DNA from 3 places in the Amycolatopsis sp. lyj-109 genome. Region 3 is predicted to be linked to each of the others. Evidence: riboswitches for the same ligand, from Rfam matches in the RefSeq annotation. Region 3 holds a riboswitch; each other region holds the start of a gene.
What was found. Region 3 has a riboswitch for S-adenosylmethionine ahead of ACLJQF_RS27780 (aminotransferase class V-fold PLP-dependent enzyme). Riboswitches for the same ligand answer to the same signal wherever they lie in the genome.
Positions count from the first base shown of each region.

Region 1: linked by a shared signal. The riboswitch ahead of ACLJQF_RS18060 (methionine ABC transporter ATP-binding protein) and the one ahead of ACLJQF_RS27780 (aminotransferase class V-fold PLP-dependent enzyme) in region 3 are both predicted to bind S-adenosylmethionine.
Region 2: linked by a shared signal. The riboswitch ahead of thrC (threonine synthase) and the one ahead of ACLJQF_RS27780 (aminotransferase class V-fold PLP-dependent enzyme) in region 3 are both predicted to bind S-adenosylmethionine.

Region 1 is NZ_JAJPWR010000007.1:246,674-251,046, forward strand. Features, by position in the region: gene ACLJQF_RS18055 (4-(cytidine 5'-diphospho)-2-C-methyl-D-erythritol kinase) at 1-923, opposite strand, end outside; gene ACLJQF_RS18060 (methionine ABC transporter ATP-binding protein) at 1,033-2,046, opposite strand; SAM riboswitch class I at 2,256-2,346, opposite strand; gene rsmA (16S rRNA (adenine(1518)-N(6)/adenine(1519)-N(6))-dimethyltransferase RsmA) at 2,472-3,308, opposite strand; gene ACLJQF_RS18070 (transglycosylase family protein) at 3,489-4,373, opposite strand, start outside.
Region 2 is NZ_JAJPWR010000011.1:119,970-124,342, reverse strand. Features, by position in the region: gene ACLJQF_RS25060 (ComEC/Rec2 family competence protein) at 1-84, shown strand, start outside; gene ACLJQF_RS25055 (DUF4231 domain-containing protein) at 94-513, opposite strand; gene thrC (threonine synthase) at 758-2,023, opposite strand; SAM riboswitch class I at 2,036-2,169, opposite strand; gene holA (DNA polymerase III subunit delta) at 2,318-3,298, shown strand; gene rpsT (30S ribosomal protein S20) at 3,416-3,676, opposite strand; gene ACLJQF_RS25035 (EamA family transporter) at 4,034-4,373, shown strand, end outside.
Region 3 is NZ_JAJPWR010000013.1:97,423-101,795, forward strand. Features, by position in the region: gene ACLJQF_RS27770 (hypothetical protein) at 1-313, opposite strand, end outside; gene ACLJQF_RS27775 (hypothetical protein) at 318-914, opposite strand; gene ACLJQF_RS27780 (aminotransferase class V-fold PLP-dependent enzyme) at 931-2,274, opposite strand; SAM riboswitch class IV at 2,314-2,428, opposite strand; gene ACLJQF_RS27785 (M23 family metallopeptidase) at 2,631-3,275, opposite strand; gene ACLJQF_RS27790 (potassium/proton antiporter) at 3,366-4,373, opposite strand, start outside.

The DNA.
Region 1 (4,373 bases), on a different contig from region 3:
TCCCCGCCGACGGCGCGGGCGCCGGGGACCGGGCCGTGGGCCACCCGGACCGTCCGGCACACGCCGGCGCCCGACAGCTCGGCCGCGACCTCCACCGCCGACTGCGCGCCTTCGCAGAGGAACGCGCACGTCGGGCCGGAACCGGACACCGTGCCCGCGAGCGCGCCCGCGTTGACGCCCGCCCGGAGCGTGCGGCGCAGGTCGGGCCGCAGCGAGACCGCGGCCGCCTGGAGGTCGTTGCCCAGCAGCAGGGCCAGCTGGCGCGGATCGCCGGAGGCCAGCGCCTCGACGACCGGCGTGTGCGAGCCGATCCTGGGCGGGTTGCCCGCCGCGCGCAGCCGGTCCAGTTCGCCGAACACCTTCGGCGTCGACAGCCCTTCGTCGGCGAAGGCCAGCACCCAGTGGAACGTGTGCCGCGACAGCACCGGGACGAGCTGCTCGCCGCGGCCGGTGCCCAGCGCGGTGCCGCCGTAGATGGCGAACGGGACGTCGCTGCCCAGTCCGGCGGCGAGCTCGGCCAGCTCGTCGCGGGTGACGTCGAGGTTCCAGAGGCTCGCCAGCCCGACGAGCGTCGCGGCCGCGTCGGCGCTGCCGCCCGCCATGCCGCCGGCGACCGGGATGCCCTTGCGCAGCACCACCCGGACCTTCGGCTCTTCGGTGCGCCCGACGTGCGCGGCCAGGGCCTCGACGGCCTTCCAGGCCAGGTTCTCGGGGCCGGTCGGGACCGTGCCCTCCCCCTCGCCGTAGACCTCGATGCCGGGCTCTTCGGTGACCGCGACGGTCACCTCGTCGGTCAGCGACAGTGCCTGGAACACGGTCACCAGCTCGTGGTAACCGTCTTCGCGCAGGTCGTCGACCGACAGGTGCAGGTTGACCTTGGCCGGGACCCGGACGGTGACTGGGGGCGGAACTACGGCGAGCACCCGACCAGCCTACGTGGCCCCCGCCGCTCACACTTCCGGCAGTAACTTCGTGAAGGCCACCTTGAGGAACTTGTACTTCCTCAAGGTGGCCTTCACGAAGTCGGGCCGGTCAGGCAGCCGCGACACCCTGCGGGCCGCGGGCGGTGTGCGTCACGTGGCCGCCGCGCTCGGCGACCCAGGCCAGCGCCGCGTCGGCCCGCTCGCCGCGGACGCCGAGGCGGAAGCGGCCGACCGGGGTGTCGCCGATGCGGGTCAGGCCGCCGCCGATGGTGGCGAACTCGACGTCGAAGCGACCGGCGGCCTCGGGCAGCAGCGCACCCACCGACGCGAAGCCGACCAGCACGACGTCGGCCGCGCGGTCGTAGCGCGCCACCTGCGCGCGGGTGGTCTCGATGGCCGGCAGCAGCGCCTGCGCGGTGCGGCTGGCCGGGTCCGAGATCAGGTCGAGCACCGTGCCGCGTTCGACGACCGTGCCGTCCTCCAGCACCGCGACGTCGTCGCAGACCCGGCGGACCACACCCGCGTCCGGCGTCGTGACGACGACGGTGACGCCCAGCTCGGAGCGCGCCCGGTCGAGGACGGCGAGCACCGCGCCGGCCTCCTCCGGGTCGACGCCGGCGGTCGGGTCGTCGGCCAGCAGCACGGCCGGGGCCGCCGCCAGCGCCTTCGCGACCGCGACGCGGCGGAGCTGACCGACGGACAGCTCGCCGGGACGCTGCGCGGCACGCGCGGTCAGGCCGACGAGGTCGAGCAGCGAACCGACCCGGCTGCGGCGCTGCGGGCCGTCGACGCCGAGCTGCTCGAGCGGGGAGGCGATGTTGCCGGCGATGGTGCGCTCGGCGATCAGCTCCGGCTTCGTCGAGACGACGCCGAGCTGGCGGCGGATCTCGCGGAGCCGGCGGCCGTCGAGGGTGCCGGTGTTGAGGCCGTCGAGGCGGACGACGCCGCGGTCGGGGCGCTCCTGCAGGGCGATGCACCGGGCGAGGACGGACTTGCCGGACCCGGCGGGACCGACCACGCCGAACAGCGAGCCGGCCTGGACGTCGACGCTCACGTCCCGCAGCGCGACGACGGAGTTTCCGTTGGTGGCAAAGGTTTTGGACAGGTTTTCGACGGTGATCACGAAGGCTCCAGAAAACAGGGTGCACGCAGCGCGCAGCACCCGGCCGCAAGCGAGTTCCGTCCTGTTCGGACGGTGCATGAAGAAGAGGTGGACCGGGTCGGACTAGCTCAGTTGGAGCGTCGACATGCGGTCACGGAGCGGCGGCCTTCGTCGACTACGCGACGCCTGGTCAGGAGCAGGGGGCGAGCTACCCTCTTCATCGAAAACGGCCTCCATCGGTCCTGGCGGTAGCACCTGCCCTGTGGAGGGTGGTTGCTGCGACTTCGGCGAGCCAGGTCTCTCAGTCGCTCGGGATGGACGTACTGAGTAAAACCGATCCCACGGAGCGAAAGCAAGCCCGTTGGCCCAGATCACACGAGTGGCGGTGTCCGGATCGCGGGATCATGAGCGGCGAGGGCGTGTTTCACGCTTCCACTGTGGAGTGCCTAACGGGCGGCGGCGATCCGGGCGAAGGCGTGTACGTCCAACTGCTCACCACGGGTTCTCGGGTCGATCCCGGCGGCCGTGAGCAGCTCACCGGCCCGTTCGGCCGAGCCCGCCCAGCCCGCGAGCGCGGCCCGGAGCGTCTTCCTGCGTTGTGAGAAGGCGGCGTCCACCAGGCCGAAGAGCAGCTCCCGGTCTTCGGACGCCGTCGAGTCGCCACGTTCGAAGGCGACGAGCGCGGAATCGACGTTCGGCACGGGCCAGAACACCGAGCGTGGCACCGCGGCGACTTTGCGTGCACTTCCGTACCAGGCGAGCTTGACGCTGGGCACGCCGTAGATCCGGCTGCCGGGGCCGGCGGCCATCCGGTCGGCGACCTCGGTCTGCACCATCACGAGGCCCTTCTTGAGCGAAGGCACCTCGGCCAGCAGGTGCAGCACGACGGGCACGGCGACGTTGTAGGGCAGGTTGGCGACGAGAGCGGTCGGCTCGCCGAGTTCCTCGCGGGTGACGCGCAGGGCATCGGCCCCGACGACGGTCAGCCGTTCCGCGGCTTCGGGGCCCCGCTCGGCGACGGTCTTCGGCAGCCGCTCGGCGAGCTTGGGGTCGATCTCGACGGCGACGACCGGCGCCCCGGTGCCGAGCAGCCCGAGCGTCAGCGACCCGAGCCCGGGCCCGACCTCGAGGACGACGTCGTCCGGGGTGATCCCGGCGAGTTCGACGATCCGGCGGACGGTGTTGGGATCGTGCACGAAGTTCTGCCCGAGCTTCTTGGTCGGCCGCACGTCGAGTTCGGCCGCCAGCCCGCGGATTTCGGCAGGTCCCAGCAGTTCAACCACCGGACGAGCCTACTTGAACCCGGAACTCGCGTGATCAGCGGCGGATCTCGCGTGATTGAGCGGGCATCACGCGTGATTGGGAGGGCATCACGCGTGATTGGAGGGGCATCACGCGTGATGCCTTTTTGCGCACGCGAACCGGCCCCCGTCCGTGTGGACGGGGGCCGGTTCGAGGAGCTGTCAGGCCTTCTTGCCGCAGACCGGCCAGGCGCTGTAGCTGCCGCCGCGGCCGGCCTTGACCTTCTCGGCGACCGCGATCTGCTGCTCGCGCGAAGCCTGGTTCGGCAGCGCGGCGTACTCGTCGCCGCCGTAGGCGTCCCACGTGCGCTTGTCGAACTGGAGGCCGCCGTAGTAGCCGTTGCCGGTGTTGATCGACCAGTTGCCGCCCGACTCGCACTGCGCGATGCGGTCCCACGCGGAGCCGTCGCCGACGGCCGGGGTCGGGGCTTCCTTGCTGCCGACGTGGATGATCTTCGGCTTCGGCTGGGTGATGACCTTCTCGGAGATGCTCTCCCGGCCGGTCTCCTTGCCGTTCTTCTGCGTGACCTTGTAGGTCACTTCCTTCTCGCCCGGCGTGCCGGGGTCCTCGACGCTGGTCTTGCCCTTGGTCAGGTTCGGGTCGTCGACGCGCTGCTCGGGCGGGTCGATGGACTCCTTCTGGACGACCGTCGAGACGCCGGTGCGGCTGACGTGCACCTCGGCGCCGTCGGTCAGCTTGACGTCCAGGCCACCCTCGGCCTTGTCCTCCGGGCCCAGGGTGAGCTTGTATTCGCCCAGGAACTCCTTCGTCGTGACCGCGGTCGTCTTCACCTGCTTCGGCGCGTTCCCGCCGTCGTACAGCGTGATGTTCTTGAGGGTCTTGATCTCGACAGTCGCGCCCTGCAGCGGCAGCTCGCCGCTCTTCGGCATCGACATCCACGTGCCGGCCTTGTCCATCTCGGACATGCCGAGCTGGCTCAGCGCGTCGCCGAGGTGGGTCGCGCGGACCCAGGAGGTGCGCTCGGTGCCGTCGACGACCAGCTTCAGCTGGCGGCCGCGCTCGAGCTTGATGACGCCGCCGTCGCC
Region 2 (4,373 bases), on a different contig from region 3:
ACCGACGTGGACGGCGACACCGCGGTGGTCACCGGAACGGCGATCGCCCGCCGCGGCGAGCCGCGCGGTCCACCTCGCCGGTGAGGCGGACCGTCAATTCTTCTGGGCGTTCTCGTGGGTCAGGCGGCTGCGCTCGACGGTCATCCGACGTCGAGCCCATTGCTGGCCGCCCTCTTCGGCAAGAGTCTCGACGCGGGCGACCAGCACCTGGACGGCGTCCGCGCCTTCGTAAGGCGGTGACGACTGGAGGAACAATGCGGCTTCACGCTCGATCGCGTAGCCGACCTGGCTGTGCTCCACCCAGTTCTCGTGCAGGCCGAAGGTGGTCCGGACACCGGTGGCGATCAGCACGAAGGCGCCTATCGCGGCGATGATGACCGAGTCGAGGTGGGCGGCTGCGGCCACCGGAATCGCGGCCGAACCGGTGAGAGCGGCGACTTCCACGGCGGCGTATCTGATGCGGTCTCGCCGAGACCCCTTCTTGTACCACCGCCACCTCGCGACGACCGTCACCGGCAAGGCTTGGCCGTCGCGCTCGGCCGTGACCATCCAATGCTTGCCGAGATCTCCGGACGTGTCCGCAGCCCACTTCATCCCGAACCCCCCGCGATCGAGTCAACGCCCTGGCGGGTGTCGACCCTAGCGGCCCGATAGTCCGGAAGGAGGTGTTGCCGTCAAAGGCGAGCCGCGCGGCCCGCGTCGCCGCCTCGCCGCTGAGTGCCGGGGCGGGCCAAGAGGTGCCCGCCCCGGCCGGAGCTCAGTAGCCGAGAGCCTTGTTCACGGCCGCGGCCGAGGGCGGCAGGGTGGCCTTGGGGCCCACGTGGTTCTCGATCGCGTCGAGGGTCTTGAGGCCGTCGCCGGTGATGAGCAACACCGTCTCGGCGTCCGGGTCCAGCTTGCCCGTTTCGACCAGCTTCTTCGCCGTGGCGACGGTGACCCCGCCCGCCGTCTCGGTGAAGATGCCCTCGGTGCGGGCCAGCAGGCGGATGCCTTCGACGACCTCTTCGTCGGAGACATCCTCGATCGCGCCGCCGGTGCGGTTGACGATGTCGAGCACGTACGGGCCGTCGGCCGGGTTGCCGATCGCCAGCGAGCGGGCGATCGTGTCCGGCTTCACCGGCTGGACCACGTCGTGGCCTTCGCGGAACGCGGCCGACACCGGCGAGCAGCCGGTGGCCTGCGCGCCGAACACCTTGTACGGGCTGGCGTCCACGAGACCGAGCTGGCCCAGCTCGCGGAAACCCTTGTCCACTTTGGTCAGCTGCGAACCGGAGGCGATCGGGACGACGATCTGCGGCGGGATGCGCCAGCCGAGCTGCTCGGCGACCTCGAAGGCCAGCGTCTTCGAGCCCTCCGAGTAGTACGGCCGGACGTTCACGTTGACGAACGCCCACTTCGGGTGCTCACCGGCGAGCTCGGTGGCAAGACGGTTGACGTCGTCGTAGTTGCCGTCGATGGCGATGAGGTCACCGTCGTACACCGCGGTGGTGAGGATCTTGGCGCGCTCGAGGGTCTTGGGGATCAGCACGACCGACCGCCAGCCGGCGCGGGCCGCGGCGGCGGCCGTCGCGTTGGCCAGGTTGCCGGTCGACGGACACGCGAGCACCTCGAACCCGAACTCGCGGGCCGCGGCCAGCGCGACGGCGACGACGCGGTCCTTGAACGAGTGCGTCGGGTTGCCGGTGTCGTCCTTGACCCACACGCGTTTGAGGCCGAGTTCCTTGGCGAGACGGTCGGCGCGGACCAGCCGCGTCGCGCCCGGCTCGGTGTTCGGGATCTCTTCGACGTTGGACGGAACGGGAAGGAGCTTCTTGTAGCGCCAGATGTTCTTGGGGCCGGCCTCGATGTCCTCGCGCCGGACGCGGCCGAAGTCGTAGGCGACCTCGAGCGGCGAGAAGTCTTCGGCGGAGACGAACTCCGGAGCGAGCGGCTGCCGGTGGCCCTCTTCCTTCGACACCAGTTCGACGGCGGGACCGAGATCCGGGGTCTTCGTGGTGGAGGTCGTTCCGAGGGTGGCGGTCATCGCGAGGTTCCTTCCTCATCTGCCCCGCCGAAGCGGGCCGGAATTGGCACCGTGGTCGTCAGCTATCCCGCGATCGCGGGATGACAGGCTGTACGCCGGTTGCCGGGGCTTCGTCGGGCCGTTCCCTCTGCCCCTCTGGATGAGCGGTATTCAGTTGTCGGTGCCACGCACGCCGGAATTTCCGGGGCGGGCTGCCTCGGCTACACCGTACGACATCGCGCTCGGACCGTGCCACGGTGGCCGCCCGACATCACCGGAGCGGAGGCACGGGAGCGCAAGTGAGAGGATTCCCGGGTGACCGCGCAAGCCACCGCCCCGGCCCCGCTGCAGCTGGTGCTGGGGGAGGAAGAACTGCTGATCGAGCGGGCCGTCCGCGAGACGCTCGCCGCCGCCCGCGCGATGGACCCGACCGCGGAGCTGACCCGCGTCCGGGTGTCCGATCTCACAGCCCCTGAGCTGGCCGAACTGGTCAGCCCGTCGCTGTTCAGCGAAGGCCGGGTGATCGTCCTCGAGTCGGCGCAGGACATCTCGCAGGAGCTGTCCGATGCCGTCGCGGCCTACCTGAAGGACCCGGCGGACGGGGTCGTGCTCGTCGTCGTGCACACCGGCGGCGGCCGCAGCAAGGCGGGCAAGTCGCTCCCGGCTGGGCTGAAAAAGGCCGGCGCCGTCGTCACCGAGTGCCCGAAGCTGACCAAACCGGCCGAGCGGGAGCAGTTCGTGCGGCACGAGGTGCGCCGGGTGGGCGGCAAGATCGACCCGGCCGGGGTCGCCGCTCTCCTCGACGCCGTGGGCTCCGACCTGCGGGAACTCTCCTCGGCGGCGACGCAGCTGGTCGCGGACACGGGTGGCGCCGTCGATGCCGACGCGGTCCGCCGCTACCACCGCGGCCGGGCCGATGTGACGGGCTTCGCGGTCGCGGAGAAGGCGGTCGGCGGCGACCGTTCGGCGGCCCTGGAGTCGCTGCGCTGGGCGATGCAGCTGGGCGTCCCGCACGTCCTCGTCGCCGACGCGCTGGCTGACGCGGTCCGCACGATCGCTCGCGTCTCCGGCGCCGGCCGGGGCAACCCGAACCAGCTGGCGGGCGAGCTCGGCATGCCGCCGTGGAAGATCCGCAAGGCGCAGGGCCAGTCCCGCGGCTGGAACCCGGACGGCCTGGCGACGGCGATGCGGGTGGTCGCGCGGCTGAACGCCGAGGTCAAGGGCGCGGCGGCGGACCCGGGCTACGCGCTGGAACGAGCGGTCCTCGAGGTGGCCGCGGCGAAGGGCGACCGCTGATTGCTGCGGGCGGCGCCGACCATCGGACAGCGCGCCGGGGCGTGCCGGCTCTCGAGCCGCGTCCGGACATGAAGAAGGCCCCGGCCGAAGCCGGGGCCTTCCCAGAAATCAACCAGCTCAGAGCGCGTTGACGCGCTTGGCCAGCGCGGACTTCTTGTTGGCGGCCTGGTTGGCGTGGATGACGCCCTTCGAGACGGCCTTGTCGAGCTTCTGGGCGGCGTCGCGCTGGAGCTCGGCGGCCTTGGCCTTGTCGCCGGCCTCGGCGGCTTCGCGGACCTTGCGGATCGCGGTCTTCACCGAGGACCGGATCGCCTGGTTGCGCAGACGCGCCTTCTCGTTCGTCGTGATGCGCTTGATCTGCGACTTGATGTTGGCCATAGGGCAACTCCTGTTTCACTCGGTGAGATTCGCCGCCGCGCTGAAGTGGCCCCGCTCGAATGAGCCGGTTTCCTCCATGACGGAATGCCGCACGGGCAGCGAGCGACAACTCTAACAGCCGGGCCGCCGGCGCCCGGCGCCGGGAGTACCGTGGGTGACGTCAGTGCCTAGGGTTCCGTCGCCGGTCCGAGCGGTCCGCACCACACGCGGTCCGCACCACACTGTCCACCACAACCAGGGCCGGCGGGTCTGGTCCGAGCGGCACCATCGGCGGGCCTGGACGGCCGGTCGTTCATCTGACGGGGCAAAAGCCTGGAGGACCCGGTTTTCGCGCGCGCGAAAACCCGAAGGGGTCCCGTGAACACCACCGCCTTGTCCCTCGTCCTCGTTGCCGCTGTCGTGCACGCCGGGTGGAACCTGGCGGCCAAGCGGATCTCCTCCGGTGGCACCCAGTTCGTCTGGCTCTACTGCACCGTCGGCGCCGTCTTGATGCTTCCGGTCACGATCGTGCTGCTCGTCGTCGAGAACTACCGTCCACAGTGGAGCTGGCTGCTCGCCGCCGTGGTCACGGCCTTCCTGCACATCGCCTACGGCGTCGTGCTGCAGCGCGGGTACCGCGTCGGCGACCTCTCCGTCGTCTACCCCGTCGCGCGCGGCACCGGGCCGCTGCTGTCGGTGCTGGCCGCCGTCCTGGTGC
Region 3 (4,373 bases):
CGGCCAGCGCCCCGAGCGTGCCCAGGACGAAGCGGCCTGGCTGCGGGCGTAGCTGCCGCCAATACCAGGCGGCCACGGCGAGAACCACGCAAGCGAGGCCCGCGAGCCAGCCGAGGGTCGCCGACGGCACCACGTCGTAGGCGACTGCACTCGCGTACGTCGTGCCGCTGAGTTCGTTGGTGGCGAGGCCGTGCAGCCGCTGGTAGCCCCGCGGAGCTTCGACGTGGGCCGGGACCAGGTCGACCGCAACCATCACGAGCAGCGCGAACCCCAGCGCGGCCAACGGGAACCAGGACCTCCGCGGACTCCCCATCGACTCAGGGTATCGAGCGCGGGTTTCCCCGCAGCAGGGTGATGAAGGCGGCGGCCAGGAGGATCACCGCCGAGCCGAGGACGCCCACCACGTCCGCCGAGAGCACCACGGCGACCAGCGCGAACGCGGCCGTCGTCAGCAGGACGAACCGGCTGCGTTCGTACGCGGCGAGCACGAGCAGGCCGAGGGTGGCCACGAGCGGGCCGCGCAGGCCGTCGCCGAGCCGGAACTGCCAGGACCCGACCAGGTCGAGCAGCGGGACGGCGAGCAGCGCGCCGACCGTGCCCAGGACGAACCACCCGGTGCGGGCGGGCCGCAGGGCGAGCGCGTACCAGACGGCCGTGCCGGCGAGGACCACCCCGAGCGTGACCAGCCAGGCCGGCCCTTCGGGCAGGCCGCGCCCGAACTCGTAAAACTCGTCCAGGGGCCGCCACTGCGCCTGACTGTAGGTCGGCCCGGCCGAGGGCGCCGGCCCGAGCAGCAGGTTCGCGGATTCGCTCTCGGCCTGGCTGCGGCGCGACAGCAGCTGCACCGCGGCCAGGGCGATCTCGGCGAATCCCAGCAACGCCAGCGGAAACCAGAAACGCGGCCCTCTCCCCATCGGCCCAGGCTAGCGCTCAGCAGAACGGCGGCAGCTCCCGCGGGTCGCCGACCGGCGCCCAGCGGCCGTCCACCTTCGCGTACTCCCAGCGGGCTCCGCGGGCGACGATCTGCCGCAGTGCCAGGAGCACGCGGTCGACGTGCTCCTCGGTGCTGCCGAGGCCGAGGCTGACGCGGACCGCCTGCTGCCCGTCGCCGCCGGTGACGCCGATCAGCCGCTTGGCCGCGATGTGGGCGCAGAAGGCGCCGTCGCGGACGCCGATGCCGTACTCGGCGGACAGCACCGCGGCGAGCCAGCCCGGGTCGAAGCCGTCGACGACGAAGCTGACCGTGCCGACCCGGTCGACCGGCGCGTCGAACAGCCGCAGTTCGGCGCAGCCCGGGAGGCTCTCGAGGCCCTTGCGCAGCCGGGTGAGCAGGGCCTGCTCGTGGTTTTCGATCGCGGCCCAGTTTTCGCCGAGGGTTTCGCACGCGACGCCGAGCGCGTAGACGCCGACGGTGTTGGGCGAGCCGGCTTCGTGGCGCTCCGGGCCGGTGTTCCAGACGACGGCGTCTTCGGTGACGAGCTTGGTCGCGCCGCCGCCGGCGAGGTACGGGCGGGCCGCGCGCAGCCAGTCGGCGCGGCCGATCAGCGCACCCGCGCCGAAGGGCGCGTACAGCTTGTGGCCGGACAGCGCGACGTAGTCGACGTCGAGTTCCCTGAGCGAGATCCGGCGGTGCGGGGCCAGCTGGGCGGCGTCGAGGGCGACGCGGGCGCCGTGTTTCCTTGCCACGGCGGCGATCTCGGCCACCGGGAGCAGCTCACCGGTCACATTGGACGCTCCGGTGACGACGACCAGCCGCGGTCCCTGCGGGGCGTCGGCGAGCGCTTCGTCCACAGCGGACACCGCGGCGAGGCGGGTCCGCGGGGTCGGCAGGCGCCGGACGTTCGGGCCCTGCCACGGCAGGAGAGCGGCGTGGTGCTCGGTGTCGAACACGATCACCGTGGTGTGCCGCGGAAGGCTGCGGGCGAGCAGGTTGAAGGCGTCGGTGGTGTTGCGGGTGAAGACGACGGTGTCGGTCCGCCGTGCGTCGACGAAGCGGCGCAGGACGTCGCGGGTGCGCTCGTAGAGCTTGGTGGAGACCTGCGACGCGAAGCCGGCGCCGCGGTGGACGCTGGCGTACCAGGGCAGGAACTCGTCGACCTTCGCGCGGACGGCGTCGAGGCACGGGGCGCTCGCGGCGTGGTCGAGGTTGGCGTAGCCGATGTCCCCGCCGGTCACCAGCGGCACCCGCAGCGACGCTCCCGCGACGGCGGGAATGTCGCGAGTCTCAGGGATTTCGCGGGTTTCGGGCTGGGTGCGGTCGATGGCGAGAGTCATCGGGGTGCCTCCTCGGCGATCCGGGGGACCCCGGCGAGGGGCCCGCGCTTGCCCGTCGCACGACGCGACCGGCCCGGTCTTCACCCGGGGCACCCCACCGCGGTAGGAGGGTTGCCGGCCAGCAAGCCGGGGCTTCGCGCTGGCACTCATGACCTGAGTCAGAAGGTAACCGAGAAACCGGCGGCCGGCCAAGTCCCGCTTCACATTCTGAGACGCCGCTCACAGACCGTGAGCGGCACCGAGCGCCCCAATGTGGCCTTCGTTGCGTCTGACGCACCCAAGGCGGCCTTCGGTGCGTCTGACGCACCGAAGGCCGCCTTGGGGCGCTGGCGACCCGCCAACAGGGACGCGCGGGATCAAGGACGTGCGCGGAACCGGCCCGGCAGCTGGACCACCGCACCGTCCGCGAGGTGCGTTGCGGTGCCCGAGTACTGCTCGGACCCGGCGGTGAAGCGCCAGCCGCCGAGGGTCTTGCCGTCGATCGGCTCACCGAGGGCCTCCGCGACCGTTGTCGCAATCCGGGAGAAGGCGACGCCGTCCCAGTCGCCCGCGGCCGCGTCCGGGAGCGTCCAGAGCGTGAAGTGCACGTGGGCACCCGTGCTGCTGCCGCCGCACGGCAGGGCGTTGCCGGTCGAGCCGAGCACGGCCCCGGCCTCGGCCCGCTCGCCGTCGGTCACCCGGATGCCCTCGAGGTGGTAGTAGCCGGTCCGCCACCCACCCGGGTGATCGAGGGTCACCCAGTCGCCGCCGGCGCAGTGCTGCAGGTGGACCGTGCCGGCCAGCGGGGCGCGAACCGTGCCGTCGGCGGGGCTGAAGTCGATCGCGTTTTTCACGCCGGTGCTGCCGTCGTCGGAGTGGATGCCCGCCGAGTAGACCTGCTGGCCGGCCTCGAACGGCAGGGTCAGCGCGGGAAAAACCTCGGCGGCCGCCGGAGCGGCGAGGAGTCCCACGGCCGCGGTGACCGCGGCGGCCAAGCCCGCCCATCGCACAGAAAGGTTCACGGCGGGTTCTCCTCTGGCGCCAAGTTCACTCAATCGAGCGCACATTAAGCCAAAAGAGGGACTATTGGGAAGGCTGTTCGTTAATTTCCGTTACTGGCCGGACTCGCCCTTCCAGCGAGCCAGACGGCCGGCCCGGTCGACGGCGCGCAACCGGCGTTCGACCGCGTCGCGGACCGCGCTCGTCGTGACGACCAGCAGCTGGTCGTGCTCCTGCAGCCGGCTGGTCTTCTGCGGGGTGAAGCCGGTGCCGTCGCGCACGACCAGGCTGATCGTCGCCCCGATGGGCAGCCGCAGCTCGGACAGGTACACGCCGTGCAGCTTCGACCCCGGCTGGATCCGGACCTGCAGCAGTTCGGCGCCCAGCTCGTCCAGCGGCGCGGAGTCGACCTCGATCTCGTGCGCCTCGGACTTCTTGGCCAGCCCGAGTTTGCGCGCGAGCGGGCCGAGCGTCGCCCCCTGGACCAGCGTCAGCACGACGACCAGCACGAACACCGCGTCGACCAGCCGCTGCGCGCCCGGCAGGCCCTGCGAAAGCGGGATCATGGCGAGCACGATCGGCACCGCGCCGCGCAGCCCGGCCCACGACAGGAACGCCTGTTCCCGCCACGGCAGCCGGAACGGCAGCATCGACAGCACGACCGAGACCGGCCGCGCCAGCAGCAGCACGACCGCGCCCGCGACCAGGCCCGGCACGATCGCGTCGAGCAGCCGGCCCGGCGAGGCGAACAGCCCGAGCAGCACGAACAGCCCGATCTGCGCCAACCAGCCCAGGCCCTCGGCGAACGACAGCGTGTCCGACCGGTGCGGCAGCCGCGAATTGCCGAGCACCAGCGCGGCGACGTAGGTGGCGAGCAGCCCGGACGCGTGCAGCAGCTGCCCGGACGAGTACGCCACGACGCACACCGCGACCGTCGCGAGCGGGTAGAGGCCGGTCGCCGGCAGCGCGGCCCGGCGCAGCGCGATGCCGCCGAGCCAGCCGAAGGCCAGGCCGATCGCCAGGCCCGCCGTCAGCTCGTAGACCACCAGCAGCGGCAGCGTCCAGTCCACAGTGGTGCCTTCGGCCAGCACCACGACGGCGATGTAGGCCGGCGCGTCGTT